3 regions of the Arcicella lustrica genome follow, and region 2 is predicted to be linked to each of the others. Evidence: riboswitches for the same ligand, from Rfam matches in the RefSeq annotation. Region 2 holds a riboswitch; each other region holds the start of a gene.

Region 1 (10,066 bases), on a different contig from region 2:
GGGTTCTTTTGAACTTTCGTCTAACACTCTTCCTGAGAGCGTAGAATTAATAGTGGCATCGGTATTTTGGGCAAATAGCCCAAAAGGAAACAATAAAATACCTAGCCAGAATACTACTAGTAATTTTTTTTTCATTTACTTTGCATTGGTTAAATTAAAAAATAAGGTACTGGGAGTACAGCTTTTGCGTGCTCCTGAATCATTCCACAATGAACCTTTTTTGAACCAGCCATTCTTGTTACAGCAAGAGTGGCTTTTTTTTTAGTGTTTAAGTATTTGGTTTTATTTATTGATGAAATATACATAATCCATTAAAACTATAGACTATATGTTCAAAATTACTCTTCAAAATTAGACTTTACAAACATTTTTCAAAAAATTTAATATATCAGTATAAATGAAGTAAGATTAATCAGCTAAATGACTACTGCCAAAGATTTTTAATCGCTTTTGGAATTATATAAAATAGACAATATTTATTTTACAAATGCTTGATTATCAAAATCTTGAAAATATCATTTAAAACGACAAAAGCCCTCGTTTTGCAACGAGAGCTTCTTAGAATTTATATTTAGAAGTTAAAAGTTAATCTGCCATAATAAAATGCACCATTGAATCCGAACTGTTGTCCGCCACCTGTACCCCAAGGCACAGTGCCCGTTTGGTTATTTGCAATGCTTAATTGGTCGGGATAGACATCAAAAATATTATTCGAACCCAAAGTAATTCCTACAGATTTATTCAATTGATAGTTCACTGAAATATCAGTCGTTGTTTTCGGACTAAAAGTTTGGTCTCTTCCACCTGTTGCGCTGTTTATATTACTTTGAGTTGTATAAAATGTATATTCACCAAAGCGAGTAACAACCACATTAGGCGTAATACGTCCCCAAGTATAACCAGCCAATAATACCAATTTGCTTTGTGGAGTACCTCTTTCATAACGTCCTCTTTGTTGACGGTCAAAGAAAATACGTTCAGATAAATATTGACGAACTTCCTCTGTTCCTGAAGACGTTAAACCACTTGGTACATGAACATCTGTTACTTTCGTTTGGGTAAAATTTCCTGCTAATGAAAGATTAAGTGTTCCTGCACCAACACGATTTTTGTAGGCTAAAACAACATCAATCCCTTTGGTTTTGGTATCAATTGCATTGGCAAAAAACTGAGCAGCATTTACGTCTGGATAATTAGACAATAATCCTTTTACTAATTGAGCTGCTCCTTTAATAGTAGCATCACTGTTGTTAATCGAACTAAAATCAAAAGTACCAGTAAGCGTAATACGGTTTTTAATATCAATTTGATAAGCATCAACCGTAGCCGTAAAATGTTTCGCAATGCGACTGGTAATTCCTAAACTAAAATTGTTTGACGTTTCAGCCTTCAAGTTAGGAATACCAAATGATCTTGTGACATTGTTATCATTGTTCGATACTAACGAAAGAATCAAACCTCCATCAGCTTGTGGAATAGAAGTAGTTGCCGAGTAATATTTCTGTTGTAAAGAAGGCGCTCTAAAACCTGTACTAACCGCTCCTCTCAATGATAAACTTTCAAGAATGCTATTTCTATCATCAATCAATTTCAAAGAAGTAGATGTTTTCCATGTTAATTGGTCGCCAAAATCGCTGTATTTTTCATAGCGTAAAGCCCCAGTTAACAAGAACTTATCTGAGATTTCGGCTTCAACATCGCCATACAAACCAATGCTATGACGGTATTGATTTTGGGCATCCGCAGGCTGATAACCAGGAAATACTTGTGCGCCAGCAGGTCTAACACCTTTCGTTTTTCCGCCTACTGTACTGATATAAGTAGTATCGCCATAGTTTTTGTATGACTTTTCTTCTCCAGCAATGATTTGATAGTTTTCAAAACGATATTCTGCTCCAAAAGCTACGTTGAAAGCTTTGATGGCAGCATTTTCAAAACGTTGAGACAATCCTATATTGGTTGTATTTTGATTAAATACTAAAGCTCCGCTGTTAAACTTTGTAGGACTAGATGTTCCAATCGAAGCATTGATGGTATTTTGAATCGTATAATCAATACGGTTGTGTCCAGAAGTATTACTAAAATCAACATTCCAGCCATTCGCTTTTCCTTTGATTCCAGCTGTAAAAGAACCATCTACTAAGCGAGCAGCATTTTCTCCCAAGAAACCCGTCGGGTAAATTGTTGGGAAATATCTACTTGAAATACTGTTAATCGTTGTTGTTCCATTCGGAAAACGAAAAGCATTATTTGGGCTGATACTATATTTTGAAGAGATTCCACCAAAAGCATAAAATTCTACATCATTGCCCAATGGTAAAGCAGCGTTGACAAATAAACTAGCATTTTCTTGTTTCCCATTACCACTTCTTGCTGAACTATATCTATCTACAGATTTTTCTTTAGCATCTACAATTTCAGAGCTTGTACCTACTGCATAAGGAAACCAATATAATTTTGCACCCGTTAAGCGGTTATTATATTCATAAAAACCTGAACGGTCGGTAGCATCCCGGTTATTGATTTGTCCTGAAATATTAATAAAGCCTTTTTCCCCTAAACGGAAACCATAATTTACACCTGTTAATAAAGTAAAACCATCTTTTTTGTTACGATAACTGGTATTGTATTCTCCTGTGGTAATCGTTACTTGTCCTTGATCTACACTTGATTTCAAAACTATATTAATCACACCAGCAATCGCATCTGAACCATACTGAGCCGCCGCACCGTCACGCAATACTTCAATACGCTCAATGGCTGAAACAGGAATCGCATCTAAATCAGCTGACGAAGCACCTTGAGCTGGTGTTCCTAATACATTGACTAAAGCACTGGTATGACGACGTTTACCATTGACTAAAATCAAGGTTTGGTCTGGAGCAACACCTCTTAAAGCAAGCGGATTAATGTGCGAAGAACCATCTCCGCCAGTTTGACGATTGGAATTTACTGAAGGAGCAATAAAGCTAAGAATTTGTGATAAATCCGTTCTTCCTGTAGCGACTATTTCTTTACTGGTAATAATATCAACAGGCACAGGCGTTTCTATATTAGTTCTTGCTTGGTTTGAACGAGAACCAATAACAACCACTTCGTTAAGGTCTTGTTGGTCAGGATTTAATTTAATCGTCAATGAATTTTGATTGCCAACTTTTACTTGTTGACTCACGTAACCCACAAAGGACACAAGTACTATATCTTCTGGTTTAGCAGAAAGCGTAAAGTTTCCATCAAAATTAGACGTTGTACCTGTTTGCGTACCTTTTATTAAAACGGTGGCACCTGCCAGCGGAGCATTATCTTTTGCATCAATAATTTTACCCACAATGTTATTGCGTTTTTGGGCAATGGCTGTACTAAAAAGCAAGCTTAGGCTAAATAATAAAAGTAATTTTTGTTTCATTATGGATAGATTTTCGTTAAAGTAAAGATTAGGTAAAAGACAGCCGTAATAACATGGCAACTATTACGGACTGTCTATGTGGGGGTATGTTAGTTAATTGATGAATAAAACTATTTCAAACTTGCAGTGGTGATAGTCGCCTTTTCGTAAGGGTTTGGTTCAGCAATTAATCCGTCTAATACTTTATTGAATTTTTTAGTGTATTCTTTAAAGTACTTGCCCGTTACTTCTCCTGTGTAACCCGTATAGATTTCACGAACATCTCCTTTTCTATCAATGATGATAGTCGTCGGGAAAGCCGCCATTCTATTTAAAGCTGCAAGTTTTTCGGTAGCTACTTTTTTGTCGGCAATTCCACCGAAAAGAATATCATATTCTATTCCGAAGAAATCACGAAGTTTACCTAAAGTGTATTTGGCATATTCTAAATCATCTTTTTGTTCAAAACCAATAGCTATTGCTTCTACGCCTCTTTGTTTGTTGGCTTTATACCAAGGTGCTAAAAAGCGAGTTTGGTCAGTGCAGTTTGGACACCAAGTACCGATAATTTCTACAATAACTACTTTGCCTTTGTATTTATCATCGCTTAATGATACTTGTTTCCCAGTTAAATCTGGAAAAGTAAAATCTAATTTTTTATAGCCTTCTTTCAAGAAAGTAAGCTTGTAAGGATCTGGTAATGAAGCATTTTTATCTTTTGTTGCTTCAAATTTCTGAGTAACATAAATCCCAAAACTGATTTCACCATCACTTATGGTTGTTAAATCATCATTGATTTTTCCTTTAATTGCTACTGGACTTGGTCCTGTAAAACCTGAAAGATGAAATTCATTCCCTTGAATTGTACCTTCAAGTTCACGAGTATCACCAACAACAGTCATTAATACTCCTGTTAATTTATTCCCTTTTTGTTCTAATTGTGCAATAGAATTTGCAGCATTTGGGTCTTTACTGATGATTTTTACATTCCATTTTCCAGTAACATTGGTGACAGGTTTGAGGTCTTTTCCGGGTTCTACAAAACGATAAGTTTTGCCAAATTCAGCCACAAAAGGCAAAGAATTTCCTCTAAAATTTGGAACAAGACTTTTGTAAACACCTCTGAAAGTACCATTTTCGTCAATTTTACCAATTAAAGCGGCATCATAAGTATTCATTTTTACAAAAATACTGTCGCCCGATATAGCCTTTACTTTGAAGTCATCTCTTCTGCTCCCATTTAATAAAGTCAGCGTTGATGATTCTATTGTTTTCCCTTTTATTTCAAAATTAAAAGGGACTCTTGTTTCATTTACTTGAAACTCTCCACGCCATTTACCTTCTTTTAAAGTAGGTTTTTCGACAGCAAGGGCTGTGCTTGCCAATGAGAGCGTTAACAATGAAACATTGCACGCACCTTTTATAAAATTGATTTTCATGATTTTTTGTGTTAATCGTCCATCAATATTTTGATGGACGATATTTTGTTGGAAGATGATTAACTAAAGTAAACTGACAGGCATCGGTCATGATAGACCAAATGAAACTTAATGAGTCTCACCATAATTATTAGGTTTAAATTGTTAATGGATATAAAAAATGTAGTAATAAAAAGGTATATTTGGTTTAAGTAAATTATTCAAAATATGGTTATTTCTTCAAGAATCTATCATCTGTCAAAGCTTTTAAGAAAGCTTCTAACTCATTTATTTCTGTTTTACTGAGTCCTAATGGCGTACTGAGTGACAAATCTCTATTGACGCCATTTTTCACAAAAGCGTCAGGTTGGTTGTAATATTCTATTACTTCACGCAAGGTTTTGAACACACCGTTGTGCATATACGGAGGAGTAATGGCTACATTTCGTAAACCTGGCACTTTAAAATGTCCTAAATGACTAGAATCTTTCGTGATTTTAAATCTGCCTACATCATTGTGTTTTTTACCATCGAACAATCCAATATTTTTAAATCTATCCGCCGTAAAATCTTCTCCAGCATGGCAATTGGAACAATTCCCTTTTCCAATAAAAATAAGTCGTCCACGAATTGCTTCCTCACTCATCGCCGAATCGTCTCCATTAATGTAGCGGTCATAAGGAGTATTGGCGGTTTCTAGTGTTTTTTGATAAGCTGCCAAGGCGTCTCCCAAGAGTTTTTCAGTTACTTGAGATTTATAGATTTTCTTGAACGCTCTACTATATACTTTATGTTCATTTAACCTTGCTACTGCTTGCTCAATGGGCAAATTCATTTCAGTGGTAGAGATAATGGGCTGAATAGCTTGTTCTTCTAGCGAATTAGAACGACCATCCCAAAATAAATGAATTCTACCTGCTAAGTTCATGGCAGAAGGAGTATTTCTATCTGTCAGAATACCATCAACACCTACACTAAATTGTGTGGTATCTGCAAAAGCCAACTCTGGTTTATGGCATGATGCACAACTCAAAGTACGTTTAGAAGACAAAATTGGGTCAAAAAATAATTTCTCTCCTAAAGTTACTTTCGTGATAGGCTCATTTTCTTGCAAACGATACTGAAAACTCATCAAAACTATACAAGCTAACGTGAGTATGTAGAAGTACTTTTTCATCGTAATTCATTTAAATATAAAAAGAAGCGTTGGAAGTTTAGAGGTACAAAAGCTCAAAGATTTTTGTACCTCTAAATTTCATAAGTATTTACAGATTCACTATTTATCTGCCCTTAAAATAGTGAATCTCATACTTATTTACCTGTAGCTTTTGCTGCGGCTGTTCCTGTTTGAGCTACCAAATTAACGGCTAATTCAAAATCATTGTCGATTGCTTTGTCGCCAAGGTTCTCAAAAAAGTTTTTTGAACGAAACTTAATATCATACTTGGTGCGGTCAACCAAAATTTTCGCTTGAGCCGTCGTTTTGTTTTTTTCTACTTTTACAGTAGCTGGAAACTTCACCTCATTAGTAATGCCTTTGATGGTAAGTTTTCCTGAAATTTCATAATTCTCACCTCCTTTCGGTACAACAGAAGTAGTTACAAATTTTGCTTTAGGGAATTTTTCTACACTAAAAAAATCATCCGCTTTTAAGTGTCCAACCAATTTGGCATTATAATCTTTGTCAGTCAAATCGGTTACTGTTAGCGACGTTAAGTCAATTTCAAAAGTGCCACTTTTTAGTTTATTGTTGGCTGTTACTAAACTTCCAGTACTCAAGGAAATATTTCCTGTATGTTCTCCTGTTACTTTCTTTCCTGTCCAGACAAGTTTACTTGATTGACTATCAACTGTATAAACAGTATCGTTCCCTTTATTTTTGTCGTTTGCTTTTGCACCAATTGCTAAAGCCAATACACTCGTTAGGATAAGCGTGATTTTTTTCATGATTAAATTATTTAAATGAAGATTGATTTTATTTTAAAGCTACTTCTGTACTTGGAACAGGTTCTGCAATGAGTTTATCTAATTCTTTGTTCCATTTTTTAACATATTGTTTGAAGTATTTTCCTGTTACTTCACCCGTATAACCCGTATGGATTTGTTTTACTTTTCCGTCTCTGCCGATGATGATAGTCGTAGGAAAAGCTATCATTTTATTGAGGGCTACAAATTTTTCTGAAGCCACTTTTTTATCTGCAATACCTCCAAATAAAATATCGTATTGGATGTCATACTTTTCTTTCAGTTTTCCTAAAGTGTATTTTGCATAAGCTAAATCGTCTTTTTGTTCAAAACCAACAGCGATGGCTTCAACACCACGAGCTTTATTGGCTTTATACCAAGGCGATAAAAACTGTGTTTGGTCTGTACAGTTCGGGCACCAAGTGCCAATTATTTCAACAATTACTACTTTGCCTTTGTATTTATCATCACTTAATGAAACCTGCTTACCGTTTAAATCTGGTAAAGTAAAATCAAGTTTTTCATAGCCTTCTTTCAAGAAAGTCAATGCATACGGATCTGGCAGTTCTGCTTTTTTATCTTTTACGCCTTCAAATTTTACATTGTTATAAATGCCTAAACCGACTTCTCCCTTGATACTTTTATCAGGATTTATTTTTCCACGAATTAACCAAGGACTTGGCCCAGAAAAGCCCGTCAACGTAAATTCATCGCCTTGAACAATTCCTTCCAATTCACGAGTGTCGCCAGTTACTTTCAAAAATACGCCTTTGAGTTTATTGCCTTTTTGCTCAAAAACAGCTATTTGATCCGCTACTGGCTCTTTACTTAAAATTTTAATTGCCCACTTTCCTGATAAGTTATGGTTCGATTGAATCTCTTTGGCTGGTTCTACAAAACGATAGGTTTTACCATATTCAGCCACAAAGGGAAGGAAATTTCCTTTGAAATTAGGAACAAGACTTTTGTACACACCCGACAGCGTTCCATCATCATTCACTTTTGCGACTAGTGCAGCATCATAAGTATTCATTTTGATAAATACTGAATCTTTTGCGATTTGCTGTACATGAAAATCGTCCCTTCTTGAGCCATTGATTAACGTGAAAGTTGCGTGTTCAGCATCCTTTCCTTTTACCTCGAAATTAAAAGGAACTTGTACTTCATTCACTTTAAATTCACCACGCCAAACCCCTTCTTTGATAAATTTATTTTGTGCATTTGCAGCGTTGAAAGTCAATGAGCCTACAGCTAAATAAGCGATTGATAGTAATTGGTTTTTAGTTTTCATTTGATTCAGTCGGTTGTTTTTATTATTCTATTAAGTTTATAGATTAAGTATATTATACAATCGTAATTTTGATTACACTATAAATAAATACTTATTAATTGATACAGTATTGAAGGTGAAATAGCAAAAACGCAATTCCCATCAATGCTTAATCAAGCATCATCGTAAAAAAATTGATTGTATGTACGATTTATCCTTAGAATTAGGTTGGGGCACCTTGTTGGTGGCTAACAGGTTGCCAGAAGGTCATTGAGCCTAGTCTCTCGCTTCGTTCTTTATAAATCTATTAATTCTATAGGCAAAGTTAATTAATTTAATTTTAGAAAAACAAATGTTTGAGTAAAAAAACTCAAAAAAATAATTTTCTTGGAGATTTGTGACTAAGAAAAAGGTTTAATTAGAGTCATTCAAGGCATCATAATGATGGCAAGTGCGAGTACTTGCACCAGTTGGAAGAGCAATAAAATACTTTATTTTGTATTTATAATCTTGAAAGAAAATCTTTACTTTTCCAAGACTACTAATATTTTTATAACATTTCCAATATCTCTTTTTTCTGTAAAACCAAGTAATAAGCCAATGTCAGCATTTTTAGGAAAGCATATAGCACAACAAATTTCAATCTCAGAGACTGATATTACTCAAATATTAACTTATTTTAAGCCTCGTGTTTATGAAAAAAAAGCCTGTTTGCTACAAGAGAATCAATCTTGCAAAACATTATATTTTGTCGATAGAGGGTGCTTGCGTTTGTTTTTTTGTGATGACAAAGGGATTGAGCAAACGATACAGTTTGCGATAGAAGGCTGGTGGATGACAGACCTCACAGCTTTTCATAGTGGAAAAACAGCAGAATTCAGTATTCAAGCCATTGAAACGACGGAAGTAATGGAGATTGATAGAGATACTTTAGAAGAATTGTTGAAAGACTTTCCGCAAATGGAACGCTATTTTAATAAAATCTATCAAAGAGCTTATGCTGCTTCTTTATTGAGAGTAAAGCACATTTTTACTTTTTCCAAAGAAGCATTTTATCAGTTGTTTAGTAGCAAATATCCTCAATTTATTCAACGCATTCCGCAGAAAATATTGGCTTCTTTCTTGGGATTTACCCCTGAGTATCTTAGTGAATTAAGAAAAAAAAGTATGAAACATTAATTAAATTTAAACCATAAATGCTTACTTAAACCAGCTTAAGTTTTTTTGAAATTCTGTGACCGACCTTTGTAAGGTAATATTTAAAACAACAAAATATCAATCAAAGGAAATGGAACAGAGAATTAAAATTCAAGATGTACAACCAGCTGCTTGGAAAGCAATGTATGGTTTAGAAACTTATTTGGCTTCAACAGAAGTAAGTAAAACACATAAAGAATTAATCAAAATAAGAGCATCCCAAATCAACGCTTGTGCTTTTTGTATTGATTTACACACGACAGATGCAATTAAAAATGGAGAAACTACCAAACGTATTTTCTTATTAAATGCTTGGAAAGAAACAGATATTTTCAGCGAAGAGGAGAAGGTTGTATTGGCAATTGCTGAAGAAATTACGCTTATCCATTTAGGAGGTCTTTCTGACAAAACTTATCAAAAAGCAAAAACCATTTTTAGTGAAAGTTACATTGCACAACTTATTATGGTGGCAGTAACCATTAACGCTTGGAATCGCATTGCTATTAGTACTCAGCTACCAGTGGCTCATTAATGTTGGAAGGATTTTTAAAAATAAAAATTGATTTTTCTATTAGCGGGCGAATTAATTCACCCGCTAATAGAAAAATTTAAATAGCTTCTTGAACATTTAAGATAACCCTAAAGCTCCATTACAAAAGCATATTTCCCTGAACCTAACTCCAAACTTCCCTCCTGACTCACTTTAAGGCTCGTGCCATTTTCAATAATGGAAGCTATCTTTTTAGTCGGAAAAGTCAGCGTTGCGGTAGTATTCGCTGGGATTTCTACTTCCCAAGTCAGTTTTCCACTGTCTATTTTCCAAGCAGAAGC
Region 2 (10,066 bases):
TCAGAACCAGGAATTACTGGAACGCCTGATTTTTTCATAGTTTCTTTAGCTGTTGCTTTATCACCCATCGAATTGATTTGATCGGCAGTAGCTCCAATAAATTTGATACCATATTCAGCACAAATTCTTGAAAATTCAGCATTTTCAGATAAGAAACCATATCCTGGATGAATCGCATCAGCACCAGTAACTTCAGCAGCTGAAATGATGGCAGGAATATTTAAGTAAGATTGACGACTTGGCGGTGGACCAATGCAAACAGCTTCATCAGCAAATTTTACATGAAGGCTTTCACGATCGGCAGTTGAATAAACAGCCACCGTTTTGATGCCCATTTCTTTACAAGTCCTGATGATGCGAAGAGCAATCTCACCTCGGTTGGCAATTAATATTTTTTTAAACATGATTCAATTTGAGCATTTGAAAACTTGAGAATCTATAACTTGAAATCAACATTTAGAAATGTTTTCAACCTATTCAATTTTCAAATTAAGCCAGTTCTACAACAAATAATGGTTGGTCAAATTCAACTGGCGTTGCATTTTCAACCAATATTTCAACAATTTTACCTGAAATTTCAGACTCAATTTCATTGAATAATTTCATCGCTTCAATGATACAAACGGTTTTACCTTTTGCGATTTCTTTTCCTATTTCAACAAAAGAAGGTGAATCAGGACCAGCAGAACGATAGAACGTTCCAATCATTGGTGATTTGATAGTTACTCTATTAGCAGCAACTACAGGAGCGGCAGCTGGAGCAGCTGGTGCCGCAGGAGCAGCCGAAGACGCAGCAGGAGCTGCTACTGGAGCAGGAGCCGCAGCCACAACTTGTGGAGCCGCAACTTGCTGTATTACTGGCGCTGCACCATAACGTTTCACAGATAATTTTAACTCCGACGTTTCGATGTTTACTTCATCAAGCGTTGATTGTGCAATAAAATCAAGGAGCTTCTGAATTTCTTTATTTTCCATGTTTGGACTGTTATAGGGATTACTTTACTCTTTCAGCGTACTCATAAGTACGAGTATCAACTTTAATTTTTTCGTCTGTTTGAATGAATAATGGTACGATAATCGTTGCACCGGTTTCCACTGTAGCTGGTTTTTTAGGAGAATTGGCTGTATCACCTTTAATACCTGGTTCAGTATAAGTTACTACTAATTCTACAAATGGAGGCATCTCGCAAGAGATTGGCAATTCAGTTTCAGCATTAATTAGGATTTCAACTTCTTGTCCTTCTTTCATCAAATCAGCTGCTTCAACCATTTCTTTATTAAGCGTGATTTGCTCGAAAGTGATATTGTCCATAAAAGTAAAACCAAATTCTTCAGCATAAAGGTATTGGAATACTCTACGCTCAACACGTACAGGGAAAATATTTACCCCTGAGTTGAAAGTATTATCAATAACTTTTCCAGAAGTCAATGACTTTAATTTTGTTCTTACAAAAGCAGGTCCTTTACCTGGTTTCACGTGCAAGAATTCAATAATTGAAAATAAATCATTATTGAATTTAATTACTAAACCGTTTTTGATGTCTGCAGTAGTTGCCATTTTTATTATTGATATTGAAAAGTAAATGTCGTAAAAACGAAATCATTCAATCAATATCGCTATTATTTTTTAAATAAATTTTGTTTACTAAGAATAAAGTATCCGCAAAATTAGTCTTTTATTGATAAATAGTAAAATAAATAAATATCAGAAATTTTGCGAGTAACATTGTTGGTCTAATTAGCTTAATAAGCCCATTTTAGATAGATACTACCCCAAGTAAACCCACCACCAAATGCTGCTAAAACAAGGTTATCCCCTTTTTTTAGTTGTGATTCATACTCCCATAAACATAGTGGAATAGTTGCGGCAGTGGTATTGCCATACTTTTGGATAGTTAACATTACTTTGTCGGGACCAATACCCATACGGTTTGCCGTAGCGTCAATAATTCTTTTATTAGCTTGATGTGGTACAAGAAAAGCAACATCTTCACCTGTTAAATTATTACGTTCCATTATTTCAGCAGAAACGTCAGCCATTCTAGTTACAGCAAATTTAAAAACAGCCTGTCCTTCTTGATGAATATAATGTTGACGTTGGTCAATTGTTTCGTGGGTTGGTGGATAAGCACTTCCTCCAGCTTTCTGTATTAAATGATTAGCCCCAGAACCATCTGATTTCAAAATAAAATCTTGAACGCCTAAGCCTTCTGTATTAGCTTCCAACAGCACAGCACCTGCACCATCGCCAAATAATACACAAGTAGTTCTGTCTGTATAATCAACAATAGAAGACATTTTATCAGCACCAACAACAACAACTTTCTTGTATCGTCCAGCTTCAATAAACATTGCTCCTGTTACAAGTGCATTTAAAAAACCTGAACAAGCAGCAGCTAAGTCGTAAGAACCAACATGAGGGATACCCACTGCTTCACAAATAATGTTGGCAGTTGCTGGGAAAAAATGGTCTGGAGATATGGTAGCACAAATTAATAAATCAATTTCCTCTGGCTTAGTATTTGTTTTGGCTAACAAACCTTTAACTGCTTCTATTGCCATGACAGATGTCCCTTTACCTTCGCCACGTAGAATATGACGGGTTTTAATACCCGTTCGGCTCATTATCCATTCATCTGTGGTGTCAACAAATTTTGCAAGGTCATCGTTGGTCAATATATCTTCGGGTACATAACCTTGTACTCCGGTAATTGCTGCAGTGATTTTGGTCATGGTTATATGGGAAATGATCGAATGACAAAATGTTTGAAAAATCAAATCATGAAATTAGATTTTTGCAAATAGATTATTCAAAACCTTAAATTCGCTCATTCTGTATTACTTTAAGCAAACGCTTTTTTAATTTTTTCAGTAAGCTTAGATTCAACAATGCGGTGGCATAGATGAACCATGTTTTTGGTAGCAAGTGCCGACGAAGAACCATGGGCGATAACAACGTTTCCGTTTACGCCAATAATCGGACTGCCTCCTACGGCTTCATAATTTGTTTGGTCTATGAAGTCGTCTTTAACGCCTCTTTCAGACAAGATTCCGTACAAAGATTCTCCCATTTTCAAGAGAATATTACCCGTAAAGCCATCCGTTACAATAACATCTGCTTTGGCTTTGAAGAAATCTTTCCCTTCGATGTTCCCAACGAAATTGATTTTTCTTTCTTCTTGGAGTAATTTATAGGCTTGCTGAACGATGACTGAACCTTTTTCTGGTTCTTCTCCAATATTCATTAAAGCAACTCTTGGAGATTCAATACCCATTGTAGCTTTTGCATAGATTGAACCTAAAATACCAAATTGTGCTAACATTTCAGGTTTTACATCGGCATTCGCACCAATGTCAAGAATCACCGCAAGGCTACCATCAATTTGAGGAGCAAAACCAGCAATCGGAGGACGTTGGATACCTTCTATCGTTTTGATAGAAAATAAAGAGCCAACCATCATTGCTCCTGTGTTGCCAGCAGAAGCAAAGACATCAATTACTCCTGTCTTTAAAAGTTTAAACCCAACTCCGATACTGGAATTGGGTTTAGACTGTAATGCTCTTACAGGATGTTCACCCATTTCTATTGTTTCATTAGCTTCCACAATTTCAATGTTAGAACCCTTAAAATTTTGGTTATCAATAATCTGCTGAATTACTGCCGTTTGCCCAATCAAAATGATGGTTACGTCAGCAGGTAATTCTTGAGCTGCCAATACTATTCCTTCAACGATAGCTTTTGGGGCGAAATCTCCACCCATTGCATCAATCCCTATCTTCATTCAATTATTATTTTGTTATTCATTAACAGAATGACAAAAATAACATTTTATGAAGTGTGAAACAGCGTTTTTGTTTGAAAATAGTTTTGAAAACTGATAGTTTTTTATCAAATCTTAGCTTGAATATTGATATTCAGCACATTATGTGATAGACATTTGCCAAAATCAACTAATTATGCTTGAACAGCATAACCTTCTACAACCATTTTACCTTTGTAAAACAAGTTTCCTTCAAATACGTGAGCACGGTGACGTAAGTGAATTTCACCAGTTGTTGGATCTGTAGTGATTGTTTTTGGAGTTCCAAAATCGTGTGAACGTCTTTTATCTCTACGAGTTGTCGAGTGTCTGCGTTTAGGATGTGCCATTTGCTTATTTCTTTATTTTATGATTCTTTATTTATTTAAAAATGTGATTTGCATGTATGGAAGCAAATCATTAATTATTGTTCAATTTCTTTAAAATTGCCCAACGTGGGTCAATTTCTGGTTCATCTTCGTTTGCCTGCTCTTCATCGTCATCATCTTCTGAATCTGCGGTTGAAGTAGAATAAACAATTTCACCTTCGTCATCATCTTCCCAAACTAAATCTTCAAAGTCTTCGTCTGAATCATCATCTTCATCAAAATCTGATAAAAATGTTTGTTCTTCAACTTGAAAACGGGGATGAAGCTTTTTCATTGGTATTTGTAAGCCAATGAATTCATAAATATCTTGGGCTACATTGATATACTGTGTGTTTCTATCAATAAGCATCAATTCATCTGAAATCTCTTCTGTATGGTCAGAAAACTTTAATATCATTTTCTGAGTAATATCTACAGGAAAATCAAAAGTATCTAAACTACGATCACAAGTTAGTTCTACAGAACCTACAATATGATACAATAATTGTATCATTACTTCCGATTTATCTAAGGTAACAGTTGCTTTGAAATGCCCTTTTTCGATTAAATCTTGCTCTAATGCCGCAAAGAAATCATCTCCTCCTTCAAATTCATGCACATAATGCTTGTTTTCAAGGCGGAAGATGTCAATCTTAAATGTATTTAATATGCTCTTTTTCACTTGGTTTCATCGAAAAGACTGCAAAATTAGGGACTATTTTTTACAATGACAAGTATTGAACAAAATATTACAAGTACTTATTGGCAAATATCTTTTCGCTAGCGACCTTTGTTCTATGAAACAAATTATTAAAAACAACCTTTTTTACTTTAGCTTGTATGCAATTGTTTGGCTTTTGGTGCTGATTTGGGTATTAATGCACAGCAAATTCGAGCAAATGGTATTTATTAATCAACGCAATAGTTTGTGGGCAGATTACTTTTTTCAAGGGGCAACACAATTAGGAGAAGGTTGGTTTTTTGTTACTATTATTTTAGTTTACTTATTTATTAGTTATGATAAAGCTTTAATGTTAACCGCATCGCTGGCATTAAGTTCATTACTTTCATCATCATTAAAGCTGAGTTTTGATACACTTCGTCCGCTTAGTTTTTTTGCAGATAAGCATGTCAACTGGCATTTTGTAGAAGGTTTGCAAATTAATATTCATTTGAGTTTCCCATCAGGGCATACCACTACAGCCTTTGCGATTTTTACTTTGCTGACAATCTTCCTTTACAACAAAAAATGGTCTTTACTCTTCCTATTGCTGGCTTGTTTGGCTGGTTATTCAAGATGTTATTTATTTCAGCATTTTCCTGAAGATGTTTTGGCGGGCTCGGTAATTGGTACTTTCAGTAGCCTTGTGGTTTATATCTTAATCAACAGGATGTTAGAAAATAATCCGAAAGAGTGGCATAAACGGAAATTACTCAGTCAAAAAAAAATCCTGAACCAGTAATGATTCAGGATTTTCGATTAATGAATTGCTAAGTTTTTATTTTCCAATTTCTTGAAAAAATCATACATTGGATTGACATCCAACTTCACAAATTTTTGCCAAAGTTTAATGGCTTTAGTAATTAATTGGCTTTCTATCAAAAAGCCATCGTGACCATATAAAGAATCTAAGGCTTGAAAAGTAGCCCCAGGGATGTGTTTCGCTAGAAATGCTTGTTCATTAATTGGGAAAAGTGCATCCGACTTAATTCCCATTACCAAAGTTTTTGCTTTAATCTGCGAAAGTGCCTGAATTGCACCACCTCTGCCACGCCCCACATCTTGCGAATCCATCACTTGTGAAAGTACAAAATAAGAATAAGCATTAAAACGCTGCGCTAACTTTTCACCTTGATAACGCTGATAACTCGTTGCACGATGTACTTTGCCCAAAGGCTCGTCGTTTCTTGCTTGCGTTACGCCATAGGTTTCATAGTTTCTGTATGAAATCAAAGCAGTAGCACGAGCAGCTTTCATGCCTTCAATTCCAGCTTGTGGATTACTTTCTTTCCAAGTAGGGTCAACTTCAATCGACATCCTTTGTGATTCATTAAAAGCAATTCCCCAAGGTGAATGTTGAGCATTAGTCGCAATTAAAATCAGGTTTTCAATCAAATCAGGTTGAGAAATTGCCCATTCTACACATTGTTGTCCACCTAAAGAACCACCTATACAAGTTCTAATTCGATTAATTCCGAGATGTTCACGAAGTAAATCGAATGAATTCACAATGTCTCTAATGGTAATAAATGGAAAAGTATGATAATAAGGTTCGCCAGTATTTGGATTGATAGAAAGCGGACCAGTACTTCCATAATGCGAACCCAAAACATTCACACAAATGATAAATTGCTTATCAGGGTCGAAAAGTTTACCTCTTCCTACCAAACCTTGCCACCAATCTTCCACATCTTGGCTACCCGTAAAGGCATGACAAACCCAAACTACATTAGAGCAGTCTTCGTTCATCTTACCCAAAGATTGATACGCTAGTTCAATTTCTGGTAAAACTCCTCCCGCTTCTAATGCGAAGGCTTTGTTATATTTAAAAAGATTATTCAATGGATAAAAAATGAGCACCAATACTCTTTTTGGGTGAAACCTTTATTTTAAGCAATCAAAAGCTCGTTATTTAATAATTGCTTTTGCAAGTCCTCGAAATTCTCTTCATATTCCCAATACATCAATCTACCATGCGAGCCTGTAACCAAAATATATTTCTCAGAAATAGATTGAATACGTTCGATAGCGACAATTTTCACCATTTTCTGTGGCACAGTTACTTCTTCAACAATTTCCTTATTGCTGGCGTCGAAACCATGAACAATTAGATAATTGCCCGTTGTAAGTTTAATAAATTTTGACATAAAGCTGACAAATTTGGTCATGAAAAAATCATGACGATAAACGAAAATAAATCGTAAACCTGACGAATACTTTACAGCATGAAAAATGACTGGGAGAGTAATCGTAATTGGTTTATATTTCCTAAAAAAGCCCAATAATCAGCTATCTATTTTAGGTAGGAATTAGCACCTTGCCTTTACGAGCGGTAGGTTGCCAGAAGTTCATAGAGCCTATTCTCTCCCTTCTTCTTTATAAATCAATTACTCCGATGAGGCTGAAAACCTCGGAAGAAAATTGACTTGATGATGCAAAGTAAAACCTCAATGCTGGGAAATGCAAATTTTTTGATGATTCTCGTTGAAGAATCTTCTTTCAAAAGCCAAATTCAAAGTATTCATTAAGCTTTGATAGTTTGATTTATACAGATAATTTCCAAGCCAAAGTATAAATAAAGGAGTTTTTAAAATAACTTTGCTTATTCGTGACATTAAAATTGTACATTAACTTATAAAATGCGGGCGGCAAGCCGTTTTTCATCATTATGCCCCAATACGACTTTTTAGTTATCGGCTCAGGCATTGCAGGGCTTTCTTATACAGCAAAAATTGCTTCTTATTTTGAAGAAAAAGGTCAAGATGTTAAAATAGCGATTCTTACCAAAACTGTTGAAGAAGAAAGTAATACAAAATATGCCCAAGGGGGTATTGCTACTGTTTGGAAAGATGATGATTCGTTTGAAAAACATATCAATGATACGATGGTGGCAGGTGATTTTATGTCTGATAAAAGAGCCGTTGAAATTGTTGTAACCGAAGCTCCTGAACGCTTAAAAGAACTGATTTCTTATGGCACTAATTTCGATAAAAAGAATGATGGCACTTATGATTTAGTGAAAGAAGGCGGACATTCTGACCAAAGAATTTTACATCATAAAGATTCAACAGGAAATGAAATTGAAAGAGCACTTTTAGAAAAAGTAAAGTCTTTCAAAAGTGTTGATTTCTTCACGCATTACTTTGCTATCGACTTAATTACGCAACACCATTTAGGCGAAAAAGTAACGAAAGATACGCCTGATAAAAAATGCTTTGGCGCTTATATCCTAAATACTTTTACCGGAAAAACTGAAACTTTTTTAGCCAAAACAACCCTTTTGGCAACAGGAGGAATTGGTCAGGTTTATCAAAGCACGACGAATCCTACGATTGCAACGGGCGATGGTATCGCTATGGCATATCGTGCCAAGGGTTTAGTTGAAGGAATGGAATTCATTCAGTTTCATCCTACTTCTTTGTATCAACCTGGCAAAAAACCTTCTTTTTTAATTTCTGAAGCTTTACGTGGGCATGGTGGTATTCTGAAAAATATTGATGAAACTACTTTCATGGAAAAATATGACGAACGTCTTTCGCTTGCACCTAGAGATATTGTTGCCAGAGCGATTGACTCTGAAATGAAAAAGAATGGAGTTGACCATGTTTACTTGGATACTCGTCATTTAGACAGTGAGGATTTCAAACATCATTTCCCTATGATTTATGAGTATTGCAAAGAAAATCTTGGTTTGGAAATTACTGAAAAAGATATGATTCCAGTAGTTCCTGCACAACATTATTTGTGCGGTGGAATCAAAGTAAATGAGTATTCGCAGACGAATATTAATTTCTTGTTTGCCGCTGGAGAATGTTCTTCAACAGGATTGCACGGCGCTAATCGTTTGGCATCAAATTCTTTACTTGAAGCCATTGTTTATGCGCATAGAGCTTTTTTGAAATCTATTGAAACCTTTGAAGAAAACATCATTCCAAACAATATTCCAGATTGGAACGATGAAGGAACGACGCATCCAGAAGAACTAGTTTTGGTAACAGAAATGGCTAGGGAATTAGAATCTATCATGAGTAATTATGTGGGTATCGTAAGAACTGACCGACGATTAAAAAGAGCTTACGACCGCTTGGAATTGATTTATATAGAGCACGAAGAACTTTATAGACAATCAAAAATTTCTGTTCAAATCAATGAGCTTAGAAATATGATTAATGTAGCTTATTTGGTTATTAAAGATGCTAGAGCTCGTAAAGAAAACCGAGGCTTACATTATAATCTTGATAACATTAAAAATTAATCATACTTATACAAAAAAGCCTGACGCTGTAACTTCGTCAGGCTTTTTTTATGTAATAATCATATTCTTAGAGAAGTAATCCCGCTAAAGTTGCAGACAAATAACTTGCTAAAGTACCACAAATCAAAGCTTTGAAACCTAATTTTGCTAAATCTGTTCTGCGTTCAGGAGCTAACTCACCAATACCACCAATTTGAATTGCTACCGAACTAAAGTTAGCAAATCCGCACAAAGCAAAACTTGTAATAGCCAATGTTTTAGCATCAAGTGTTTCTTTTACTTTCACTAAGTCTAAATAAGCAACAAATTCGTTTACAACCATTTTAGTCCCCATCAAAGCACCCGCAACTTGAGTATCTTTAGCAGGTACACCCATTGCCCATGCAAAAACAGAGAAAACATTTCCTAAAAGGAAGTTCATACTAAGGTTTGGCATTCCGAAAACGTAGAACCCAATATGCCATAAAATTGAATCAATTAAAGCAATCAGAGCGATGAAACCAATCAACATTGCAATTACATTAAAACCAACTTTTAATCCTTCAGAAGCACCAGAAGCAATAGCATCTACTAAATTAGAATGTACTTTTTTGATTTCAAGCTGAACAAACCCCTGTGTTTCAGACCTTTCCGTTTCTGGGTAAACGATTTTAGAAATAACCAAAGCACCCGGAGCAGCCATAATACTTGCCGCCAAAAGGTACGAAGCAGGTACTCCTAATTTGATATAAGTAGCCATTACGCCCCCAGCAATACAGGCAAAACTTCCCGTCATCGAAGCCAATAATTCAGACTTTGTCATTCCTTTTAAATAAGGTTTAATCATAATCTGAGCCTCTACTTGTCCAACAAAAGCCGAAGCCGCATTTGAAAGCGCCTCTGCCCCACTTACTCCCATTAGCCAGTGCATACCTTTTGCCAA
Region 3 (10,066 bases), on a different contig from region 2:
AAATTAGCCAAGCAAGGTATTCGTTTTACGCAATTTTATGCGGGAACAAGTGTTTGTGCGCCATCACGTTCTTCGCTATTAACAGGGCAACATACGGGTCATACTTATATCCGTGGCAACAAAGGTGTTGACCCAGAAGGACAAGAACCAATTGCTGATTCTGTGCGCACTGTGGCTGAAATACTTCAAAAAGCGGGTTATCAAACTGGTGCTTTTGGTAAATGGGGTTTAGGACCAGTTGGTTCGGAAGGAGATCCTAACAAACAGGGTTTTGATCAATTCTTTGGTTATAATTGCCAAACGTTAGCACACCGTTATTACCCAAATCATTTATGGCAAAACGGACAAAAAGTTGTGTTGGAAACTAATAAAAATTTGATTGAAAATAAAGAATATGCCCCAGATATTATTCAAAAAAAGGCATTAGAGTTTGTTGATAACAGAGTAAAAGACAAACCGTTTTTCTTATTCTTACCTTATATTCTACCACATGCTGAATTACTTGTTCCTAACGATAGCATCTTGGAATATTATAAAAAACAGTTCAATGAAAAGCCATATAAGGGAAATGATTATGGTGTAAAAGCCACAAAAGGCGGTTATACTTCGCAAGAATATCCACATGCTACTTTTGCAGCTATGGTTAGCCGACTTGATTTATATGTCGGTCAAATTCTTGAAAAATTAAAGCAAGAAGGTTTAGATAAAAATACTTTGGTGATTTTCACGAGTGACAACGGTCCACATAAAGAAGGTGGTGCTGACCCTGTTTTCTTTAACAGTGGCGGTGGTTTCAGAGGCGTAAAACGAGATTTGTATGAAGGTGGAATTCGTGAACCATTCATCGCTCGTTGGACGAACGTCATAAAACCCAACTCACAGAATAATCATATTGGTGCTTTTTGGGATATTCTACCCACTTTCGCTGAATTAGCTGGTGTAAAAGCGCCTAAAAATACTGATGGACTTTCATTTGTCCCAACTTTAAAAGGTAATAAATCACAAGCAAAACACGCATATCTTTATTGGGAATTTCATGAAAATGGTGGGGTTCAAGCGGTACGACAAGGCAATTGGAAAGCCGTAAAATTGAATGCTTCTGTAAATCCTAAGAATGAAGTAGAATTATATGATTTAGCAAAAGATCCAGCTGAAAGTAAAAATATTGCCAAGCAATTTCCTGAAAAAGCAAAGGAGTTGGAAGGATTGATGAATTCATCACATGTAGAATCTACTTTATTTCCGTTTGTAAGTCAGAATAAGTAGGTTTGTAAAAATTTAAGCGACAGCCCGCCAAAACTAAAGAGAGTCAACCACCGACTTTCCTGAAAGATTTGACAAAGCTGTCGCTTAAATATTAATATTATATCCTATTTATTCGATAGACAAAGATACTAATTTTATCTAAAAGAACCATGCAAAATCAAAAATTAAGCATAAATTAATTGCGCTGATTTATTTTGAACTGACTTTCTTACGAAAATATCTTGCTCGTAAATATCCACAATAGCTTTTATAATCAAGTCGATTTCAGCTGGTGTGTTATATTTACAAAATGAAAAACGAACGCTGTCTTTATCAAGATTACGATTCAACGTTTTTAAAACATGTGAACCATTATTCGTTAAATTAGAACAAGCACTTCCTCCAGAAACCGCTATTCCAAGTGCATCTAAACGATTTACCAATACTCCACCTTTCTTTAAATTCGGGAAAGCAACGTTTAAAATATTGGGTAAGCTATCGGTAGTAGAATCACTTTCTCCGTTAAATGAAATTTCATCTCCAAACAAATCATGCAAGGCCGTAATCATCTTTGATTTCAAGAAAGCCACATAATTTTCGTACTCTTCTAAATTTCTGTAAGCAATTTCCAAGGCTTTTGCCATTCCTACAATACCAGCCACGTTTTCGGTTCCACCTCTTGTTCCTCTCTCTTGAGCACCGCCGTAAATATGTGGTTGAATTTTTCTGTATTTATTGATGTAAATAAACCCAACCCCTTTAGGACCATGAAATTTATGCGACGAACCAACGATGTAATCAATATAAAGTTTTGTGACATCAAATCTATGTTTCCCGATAGTCTGTGTGGTATCACTATGAAAAATAGCATCGTATTTTTTACAGATTTCTCCAATTTTTTTTATGTCTGTCAGATTCCCAATTTCATTATTGCCGTGCATCAAACTCACGAGTGTTTGCTGATTATTTTTCAAAAGCCATTCAAATTGCTCAAAATCTACATTGCCTCTATTATCAAGTCTTACAAAATCAATTTCTAAATCATTATGCTGACTATACTGCCCTAATGTTTGTAAAACGGCTTTATGTTCTAATCTACTTGTGATAACATTTCTGACTTCATAAGTTTTAATTGCACCAGAAATTGCCAAATTATTTGCCTCTGTTGCACCAGAAGTAAAGAAAATATCATTTTCAGAAGCGTTTAAAAGCTTCGCAATTTTATGACGAGCCTCTTCTACGGCCTCTCTGGCTTTTCTTCCAATAGCGTGGCTAGATGATGGATTTCCGAAATGATTAGTCAAATACGGAATCATCGTATCTAATACTTCCAAATCTAAGGAAGTTGTCGCAGCGTTATCACAATAAATCTCCATGGTGTTTTTTATGTTGTTTAGATTGTTGAAGGTTCAATTTTCAAGTCAATAGGTTTAAAAGGTTTTTTCCTTTCACTGTAATCTGTATTTATTGATGAAATGTAAATGAATGATATAAACTAAATTAACTAATTCCTAAAACTGAAATTTCTGTTCAAATGGAATGCAGACTCCTTTTTTATCATTACAAAATTGTCCTTTTATCCCTCCGAAAATATCTAAGGCATGTTCAACAATTCTTACTCTTGTTCTGAATTCCGCTTTGTCTTTAAAGTAGGTTACTTCAAATCCCCAGTTTTTATCTAGCTTCTTTAAGGGAGCAACTGGCGTAATTTTTCCGTCATATTCAAAAGAACCATTTTCTGCAAACCAAAAAGTAGTTGGTTGAGGACCAATATCCGCTTTGAAGTCATTAGAGTACAATGACCAACCTTTTTCTATATTCGCCGTAAAAATCAATTCTACTTCATCTCCTACTTTAAAATTAGGATTTGAATAAGTATATTTCCAATTAGCAATCTGATTTACTTGCTGGGCTTTTGCCGATACAAACGACAAAATTAATACAACGATAATAAATATACGTCTCATGATGTATTAGATTGTGGAATAGCAAGTGCTATTCCTTGATTAAACAAAATGTGTAATTTGATTTCTTCTGATTTATCATTAGAATAAGGTTGGGGCACCTTGTTGGTGGTAACAGGTTGCCAGAAGTTCGTTGAGCCTTATCTCTCCCTTCGTTCTTTATAAATCTATTTATTCGATAGACAAAGTTCTATTTTTATAATGAGTAATCCAAATATTTTAGGAATTTATTTCTTCAATTTTTCAAATTATATATCAAATTCCCATTTCGGTTAACGCTGCTTGCGCTTTGTTATCAATAGAATTTTTATACTCATGTTTTTTATAGGCAATGGCTTTTTCGAAAGACATTCTAGCTTTTAATTTATCATTCTTTTGCTGATAAATATATCCTAATTGTAAAGAAGAACTCGCTCCAAAATGGCAATTCTGGCCTGCACAAAGTGCCATAGCACGCTCAAAATAAGGAATTGCTTGATTCTGAGCATTTAATTTTTGTAAAATTCTGGCTTTTCTGAAATTAAAATTTGCTTTATCTAATTGTGCCGTAAAAGAGTTTTCATCAAGATTATCTAAAAATTCTAATGCTTCTGCATAATGTCCTCCTTCAAAAGCATAGTTCGCTTTCACAAGATTTTTATTCGGATAAATCTTTGTTTTCTGAAACTGTTCATAAAAATTTTGCGCAATAATATCTGTTTCAGAAAGCTTTTTCCCAACATTCGGAATTTTTGCCAAATGATTCAAAGCTTTATCTGGATTATTCGTCAGCCAGTTCGCCAAGAACAATTTAAAATTTACATCTTTCAAAAAACTATGTCCTCGGAAATTTTTCAAATAATTTTGATAATACTGAATAGCCTGCGGATAATTGCCTTTGTTGAATAAAATTTCAGCTTGATACAAATCGAAAATCGGCATTGCTAAATATCCTGAACCACTTGCTCTTGTCTGCAAAATTTTCTGTGCGATTTCACTTTTATTATCCCTCATTAAAATAGAAGTCGCCAAAAAGCTAATCGCCAAATTATCAGGATTGTTGTTTACAAATTGTGTTATTTCTTGACGTTCATCATCATTCAAAGTCAGTACATTCGACTGTATAAACAATTGATAAAACTTGGCTTCTTTACCGACGATTTTATCATTGATGGCAATATTCAATTCTTTCAAGCCTTGTTGAATATTTCCTTTTAATCCCAAGAGTTTTGTAACCCAACGATAATTTTCAGGAACTGAACCAATCATGACATGAAAAACGCCTAAATTCTTATAGTTCGCTGTGAAATTGGGAAATTTTTTACGATTTTCTTCCAACAATTTATAGGCTGAAATCGCATCAAAACCTCCTTTGGTTTCGTGTCCTAATTTCATTTTTACTAAAGCCCAATGAAGTTTTATTTCTGCTTGAACAAATTTATTGTAAGGCGAGTTTTCGTCTAAGTCTTCAATTAAATCTAATCGCTTATCTTCATTTTCTGCCAAACGCTCATATTCTTTTTCATCTTCACTAGCAAAAAGTACAATCATGTCTGCAAAATCTTCCAACCAAATTCTGATACCATTATTGGCAGGTTCTTTGGCTAACAATTGTTTGGCGTGTTGTACCTTTAGTTTACATAATTCGCTGTAAGCGTTTTGTAGATTAGGTGTAAATTCAAAATCATTCGCAAGTGAATTATTTGAAAACCAGAAAAGTACGATTAATATGAGGTTCCATTTTTTCATAATTTTAGCCTTTACTAATGAATAATCACTTTCGAAATAAATAAGTACAAATCAGGAATTATTGTCCATAAAGTCCTGAAACTTAAGAAAATCACGACTGAACCAACGATAAACATCAATGGTCCTCTTGGTACTTTATTGATTAAAATTGCACCAAAAGGAGCGGCAATAATTCCACCAACTACTAAACCTAAAATAATTTGCCAAGAATTAACGCCTTCAAAAAATAAGAAAGTCAATCCACTTGAAAGCGTAATTAAAAACTCAGCCGCATTCACTGAACCAATGGCATAACGAGGGTTTCTGCCTTGACCTAATAAAGATGAAGTAACGATTGGTCCCCAGCCACCGCCACCGATGGCATCCATAAATCCTCCGAAAATCGCTAAAATTCCTACTCTTTTGGTTTTGCGTTTAGCGATATTTTTCTGAAATGCTTTCTTCAAAATCACAAAACCAAGTATCAACATGTACAATGAAATATATGGTTTGATGAAATTTCCATCAATAATTTCAGAAAGTAAATAAGCACCAGCCACAGAACCAACTACGCCCCAAAGCAAAGCTCTGAATAGTTTTTTATTGATATTTTTGAATTGGTAATGCGAAATAGCTGACGCTCCTGTTGTAAACATTTCAGAAACGTGAACACTTGTACTGCTCAAAGCTGGTGGTACTCCAATACCCAAAAGAAAAGAAGTTGAAGTAATGCCATAAGCCATTCCTAAAGAACCATCGACCAATTGAGCAAGTAAGCCAACGCCAACGTATAAAAAGAAATCTTCTCCCAACCATATTTTGGTTTGATAAACGGCATCTAACAAAGGAGCTTTACCAATAAAAATGCTAAAGGCTAGCAAATAAATAGTAATGCCAATGAACCACATCAACACTCGTTCAAACTGATTGTTGAGTTTTAAACGAAGATATATTTTATTTAAGAACTGATTGTTTTCCATTTTGATGTAATTAAAAATAATACAAAAAACGCTGGTTTAGTTATTATGCAAGCCATAAATCAACCTTAAATACTGACGATTCAATGTTTTGAAATACAGCGTGACGATTAAAATAATGCTACTTAAAAAGTAAGGATTAATGGTATTTTCAAAGTGGATATAGCTAATCCATAAAATCAGAAAACATCGAATATATTCAAGATAAAAAATCCAGCGACGTTGTTCTAAAATGGCTCCACAATTCACCAGCGTAATTAATATGATGAAAGTCGTAGCAATTTGTGTGGCTAAACCTAATTGTCCTTCTAAAAGTAAAAAGGCAAATAGTGTGATTAAAATCAGCGTCATCTGTAAAACCACATAATTTCTAAAGCGTGTACTGTGTAGTTTATCGGTTTTATGAATCACAAATTTTTGTTCTAATACTCTTCTATAAGTGGGATTAATATGCTCTGGCTTGCCAAAAAGCATTTTTAATTTCTCTCTCCAGCCTTCAGCATATTTAAAAGCATAGCCCATTTCTAGCATGAAATGAAAATGTTGCCATAAAAAACTATTACTGTTTAATGGCTTTGTTAAACCATAAGTTGGCTCTTCAATTTCTTCGGCGAAAGTACCAAAGAGTTTATCCCAAATAATAAAAACATCACTGTAGTTCTTATCTAAATATTGCTCGTTATTGGCATGATGTACTCGGTGATGCGAAGGCGTTACCAAAATATATTCAAGGATTCCTAATTTCCCAACTGTACGAGTATGTATAAAAAATGGATACAAACCATGAACTAATAATATCGTCGTAATCATTTCCGCAGAAAAACCTACAATTGGCAAAAGTGACCAAAAGAAAGTACGTGCTACTGCTTGAAACAAAGTAATACGAGCCGAAACCGTAAAATTAAACTCTTCACTTTGATGATGTACCACGTGTACACTCCACAATAAATTTACTTCATGCCCTAAACGGTGATACCAATACCAAAGAAAATCTGTAATCAACAACAAACCAATCCAAGAAAGTACACTTGGCTGAATGTGGAAAATTGCAAAATGCTTGTACAAATAATCGTACACAAAATAGAATAATCCGAGTGTCAGACCATCCAACAATCTTTCTGCAATCCCTATACTGAGGTTTGAAACAGTATCATTAAAATTATAAAAATGTTTTCCTTTCTTTTTTGATACCCAGAATTCCAAGCCAATTAAAAACAAGAAGAAAGGAACTGCTAAAGCTAGATAATTGAAATTCATTGCTGATAATATTTTTATTAAGTAGTTAACAAATTTAAAACATTGTTTTTAAACTACAAAATCTATAGACTTTATATTTTTTAAATTGAGATAATTATCGCATCAATAAAGCCATTACTCTTGGGAAGATTTGGTTTTGCAATTACAAATAGCAATTTTTGTTAGTAATCAAATACAAAGGGTAAATATTTTGACTATTTACTTTCACAAGCTCCTTTCAAAAAATATAAGTTAAAACGCCACTATAAATGATGATAGAACATAAAGACTTTACTCACATAATCTTAAACCATAAAACACTATATTTTTCAGAAGAAATTCTTAGTGAGCCAGAAAATTATCCCTTAAAATTAGTTATGACATCGGCAGGAATTAGATGGTTTACTGTTGATTTTGAAAAATATCCTATGGAAGATCTTATAGATGTTCTTAAAAAACAATGTGATTCCATTCCAAAACATACTTGGGAAAATTCACTTACCTGCTTAAATAAAATTATAAACTTCCTGTCCCAAGATGGCAAGAAAATAGATTATAATACGAATAAATTCCTGAAAGAACATTTATCAATTTCACTTCTAAGAGATTTCATTGGCTATGATACAACCTTCCTTTTCACTTATATAGAAGAGCTTGAAGCCAATGAAATTGACTCAATTTTCTTAAATGGACTTATTTCAATATCTTTTGAAGCAGATTTTTCAATCGAACTAATCATTAAATTATTTAAGAAAGCTATTGATTTACAAAATGAAATTCACCTTGGATGGGTGTCAATTATTTTCGAATTAGCTTCACAAAACAATGATAAAGCCAAAAAAATTATTCAAACTCTTAAAGTTGATTCGGACTCAAAATATGATAAGTTAATAAGTCAATTAATTGGAGGCGTTTGTTCGACTTCATTCATTGAAAATATTGAGTTTTTTAATGATTTATACAAAGAAGATAAGTTTCAGCCCACTGTATTATGGGCGATGACTCGCATAGAGCAAGATTTGAATGAAGATGATATTCTTAAAATGCTTGATTTAGCAGAGACCAATAACAACGAAATACACACTTTATATAATTTGATGAGACTTTACATAATTGTTTGGGAAAGTAATCTACCCAAAGAAAATGTAACATCTCGATGTTATGAAGGTATCAAAAATCTTTTGACACATGAAAATCAAAATATTCTTTATTCTTTTTTAGAGAATATTACTTCCTACTCAAAACTCCCAGAAAAAAAAGTTTGTGAACTATTGAAACTATTCTTACAAAATCCAAATCACCCAACTTCTGTACTTTCTACAAATGGGAGCAATATTTATACACTTGATTGGTGTATAAATAAGTCTATCAAAAGCCCGAAATACTTTTTTGAGATACTCCTGTCATTTATAAATGATACCTCCCATGTATTTAAAATTGACATTTTTCAACAATCATTACCCGAAGTTCTTAAAAATTATCCAGAGGAGTCTGTACGATTTATTCTAGCATGTTTAACAGATTATAAAGGAAGATTTCGTCATTTAGGGCATAAACTTTTAGAAGAATTACTTGAATGTCATCCTAAGATTCGCTTAGGTGATGATTTGAAAGGTTTAAGTACAGAACAGCGAATAATATTGGTTTTATCTATTTCTATTCCTCAGACCCTAAAGTTTTCTAAATTGTTTCGTCTTGTTGTTCCTATTCTGGAAATAGGAGAAGACTCTGTTCAACAATTAATTATAAAAGTATTATTTGAAAACGTTCTTCAAAAAGAAGACTTAACCGATACTATAAAAGAAGAATTAAGTGAAAGTGAATTAAAAAATGAATTACTTACTATTTTAAATCAAGCAGATGAAATAAATCACCAAATTTTTGCTAGGAAGCAAGAACTCAAAGAGTTTAACCCTTCCTATACACACTATAAAATGTTCACTCTTTTCTCAAAAGTGTTTTATGGTTTTATGGACAAAAAAATACAACAAATTCGCAAAGAGCAACCTATAATGAAGGCTTTTGGGAACACTATCATTCTACTAAAGGGAGGCAGATTTAAAAGTGAGCTTAATGATAACTATACACCTTTAACAAATATTGGACACAGTTTTAGCATTCCTCAATCAGCATTTTTAGATTCAGAAGAAGAAGCACTCAATAATTTATTTTATTTTAACGAAAACTGGGAAACCACTAAAGACTGGCAAAAATGGTTGAGAAAATTTTAGTACGAGAATACTTATCAAGTTTAAAAGAAGATGGAGAATTAGATTATATTTTCGTTTTTCTCTTAGAGGCAATGGGCTTTGAAATAATTACAACACCTAAACAATCAAAAGGACAGTCTCAATATGGAAAAGACGTTGTTGCTTTAGGTGAGATTAAAGGATTAAAATATTGTTGGAATTTTGAGTTAAAAGGTTTTGCGGATAAAGATGTTAATAGTACATCTTTCAACAAAGACGATGGTATCAGAATGTCTTTACTTGAAATTAAAGATGTGGCATATAAAAATAATAGTTATCCAGACTTTGACAAATTACCTAAAAAGGTTGTACTGGTTCACAATGGAGTAGTTAAAGAAAATTTTAAGCCTCAATTTAACGGGTTTATAGAACAAAATTTTGAAGAAGGAGTATTTGAAGATTGGGATATTTACCGTTTGACAGACTTATTCTCTGAACACTTATTTGGGGAGTATTTACTTGCAGATGATAAAAATTCCTACGCCTTCAAACGTTTATTGATGTTTTTAGATGTTCCTGATTATAATTTTGAGGATTTAGAAATCCTTTTTTCAAATATTATTCAGGAATATAAAACTAATTCTAACGAAAGACAACGTTTGAAAATGTTTGCTACACTTAACTTACTAATGATGATTGTTTGGAGTTATGCACGACAAAAAGATAATCTTAATCCAGCAAAGCATTG

The links. A riboswitch is a leader RNA that binds a small molecule or an ion and turns the genes downstream of it on or off. The one in region 2 is predicted to bind S-adenosylmethionine.
Region 1: another riboswitch for S-adenosylmethionine. It lies ahead of VB798_RS14380 (peroxiredoxin family protein); the one in region 2 lies ahead of VB798_RS04665 (hypothetical protein).
Region 3: another riboswitch for S-adenosylmethionine. It lies ahead of VB798_RS08375 (protein-disulfide reductase DsbD domain-containing protein); the one in region 2 lies ahead of VB798_RS04665 (hypothetical protein).

Annotation. Positions count from the first base shown of each region.
Region 1 is NZ_JAYGIM010000010.1:235,666-245,731, forward strand. It holds gene VB798_RS14355 (SusC/RagA family TonB-linked outer membrane protein) at 1-135, opposite strand, end outside; gene VB798_RS14360 (TonB-dependent receptor) at 572-3,406, opposite strand; gene VB798_RS14365 (peroxiredoxin family protein) at 3,517-4,824, opposite strand; gene VB798_RS14370 (cytochrome-c peroxidase) at 5,036-5,980, opposite strand; gene VB798_RS14375 (YceI family protein) at 6,115-6,750, opposite strand; gene VB798_RS14380 (peroxiredoxin family protein) at 6,779-8,059, opposite strand; SAM riboswitch class I at 8,247-8,343, opposite strand; gene VB798_RS14385 (Crp/Fnr family transcriptional regulator) at 8,639-9,217, shown strand; gene VB798_RS14390 (carboxymuconolactone decarboxylase family protein) at 9,327-9,767, shown strand; gene VB798_RS14395 (family 78 glycoside hydrolase catalytic domain) at 9,875-10,066, opposite strand, start outside.
Region 2 is NZ_JAYGIM010000003.1:295,784-305,849, forward strand. It holds gene accC (acetyl-CoA carboxylase biotin carboxylase subunit) at 1-404, opposite strand, end outside; gene accB (acetyl-CoA carboxylase biotin carboxyl carrier protein) at 490-975, opposite strand; gene efp (elongation factor P) at 995-1,558, opposite strand; gene VB798_RS04635 (beta-ketoacyl-ACP synthase III) at 1,744-2,733, opposite strand; gene plsX (phosphate acyltransferase PlsX) at 2,844-3,782, opposite strand; gene rpmF (50S ribosomal protein L32) at 3,956-4,150, opposite strand; gene VB798_RS04650 (YceD family protein) at 4,221-4,850, opposite strand; gene VB798_RS04655 (phosphatase PAP2 family protein) at 4,966-5,631, shown strand; gene VB798_RS04660 (homoserine O-acetyltransferase family protein) at 5,649-6,749, opposite strand; gene VB798_RS04665 (hypothetical protein) at 6,779-7,036, opposite strand; SAM riboswitch class I at 7,146-7,274, opposite strand; gene nadB (L-aspartate oxidase) at 7,558-9,144, shown strand; gene VB798_RS04675 (NupC/NupG family nucleoside CNT transporter) at 9,212-10,066, opposite strand, start outside.
Region 3 is NZ_JAYGIM010000006.1:104,695-114,760, reverse strand. It holds gene VB798_RS08385 (arylsulfatase) at 1-1,266, shown strand, start outside; gene VB798_RS08380 (cysteine desulfurase family protein) at 1,431-2,621, opposite strand; gene VB798_RS08375 (protein-disulfide reductase DsbD domain-containing protein) at 2,757-3,212, opposite strand; SAM riboswitch class I at 3,282-3,377, opposite strand; gene VB798_RS08370 (tetratricopeptide repeat protein) at 3,465-4,937, opposite strand; gene VB798_RS08365 (sulfite exporter TauE/SafE family protein) at 4,952-5,896, opposite strand; gene VB798_RS08360 (sterol desaturase family protein) at 5,933-7,150, opposite strand; gene VB798_RS08355 (hypothetical protein) at 7,399-9,360, shown strand; gene VB798_RS08350 (hypothetical protein) at 9,342-10,066, shown strand, end outside.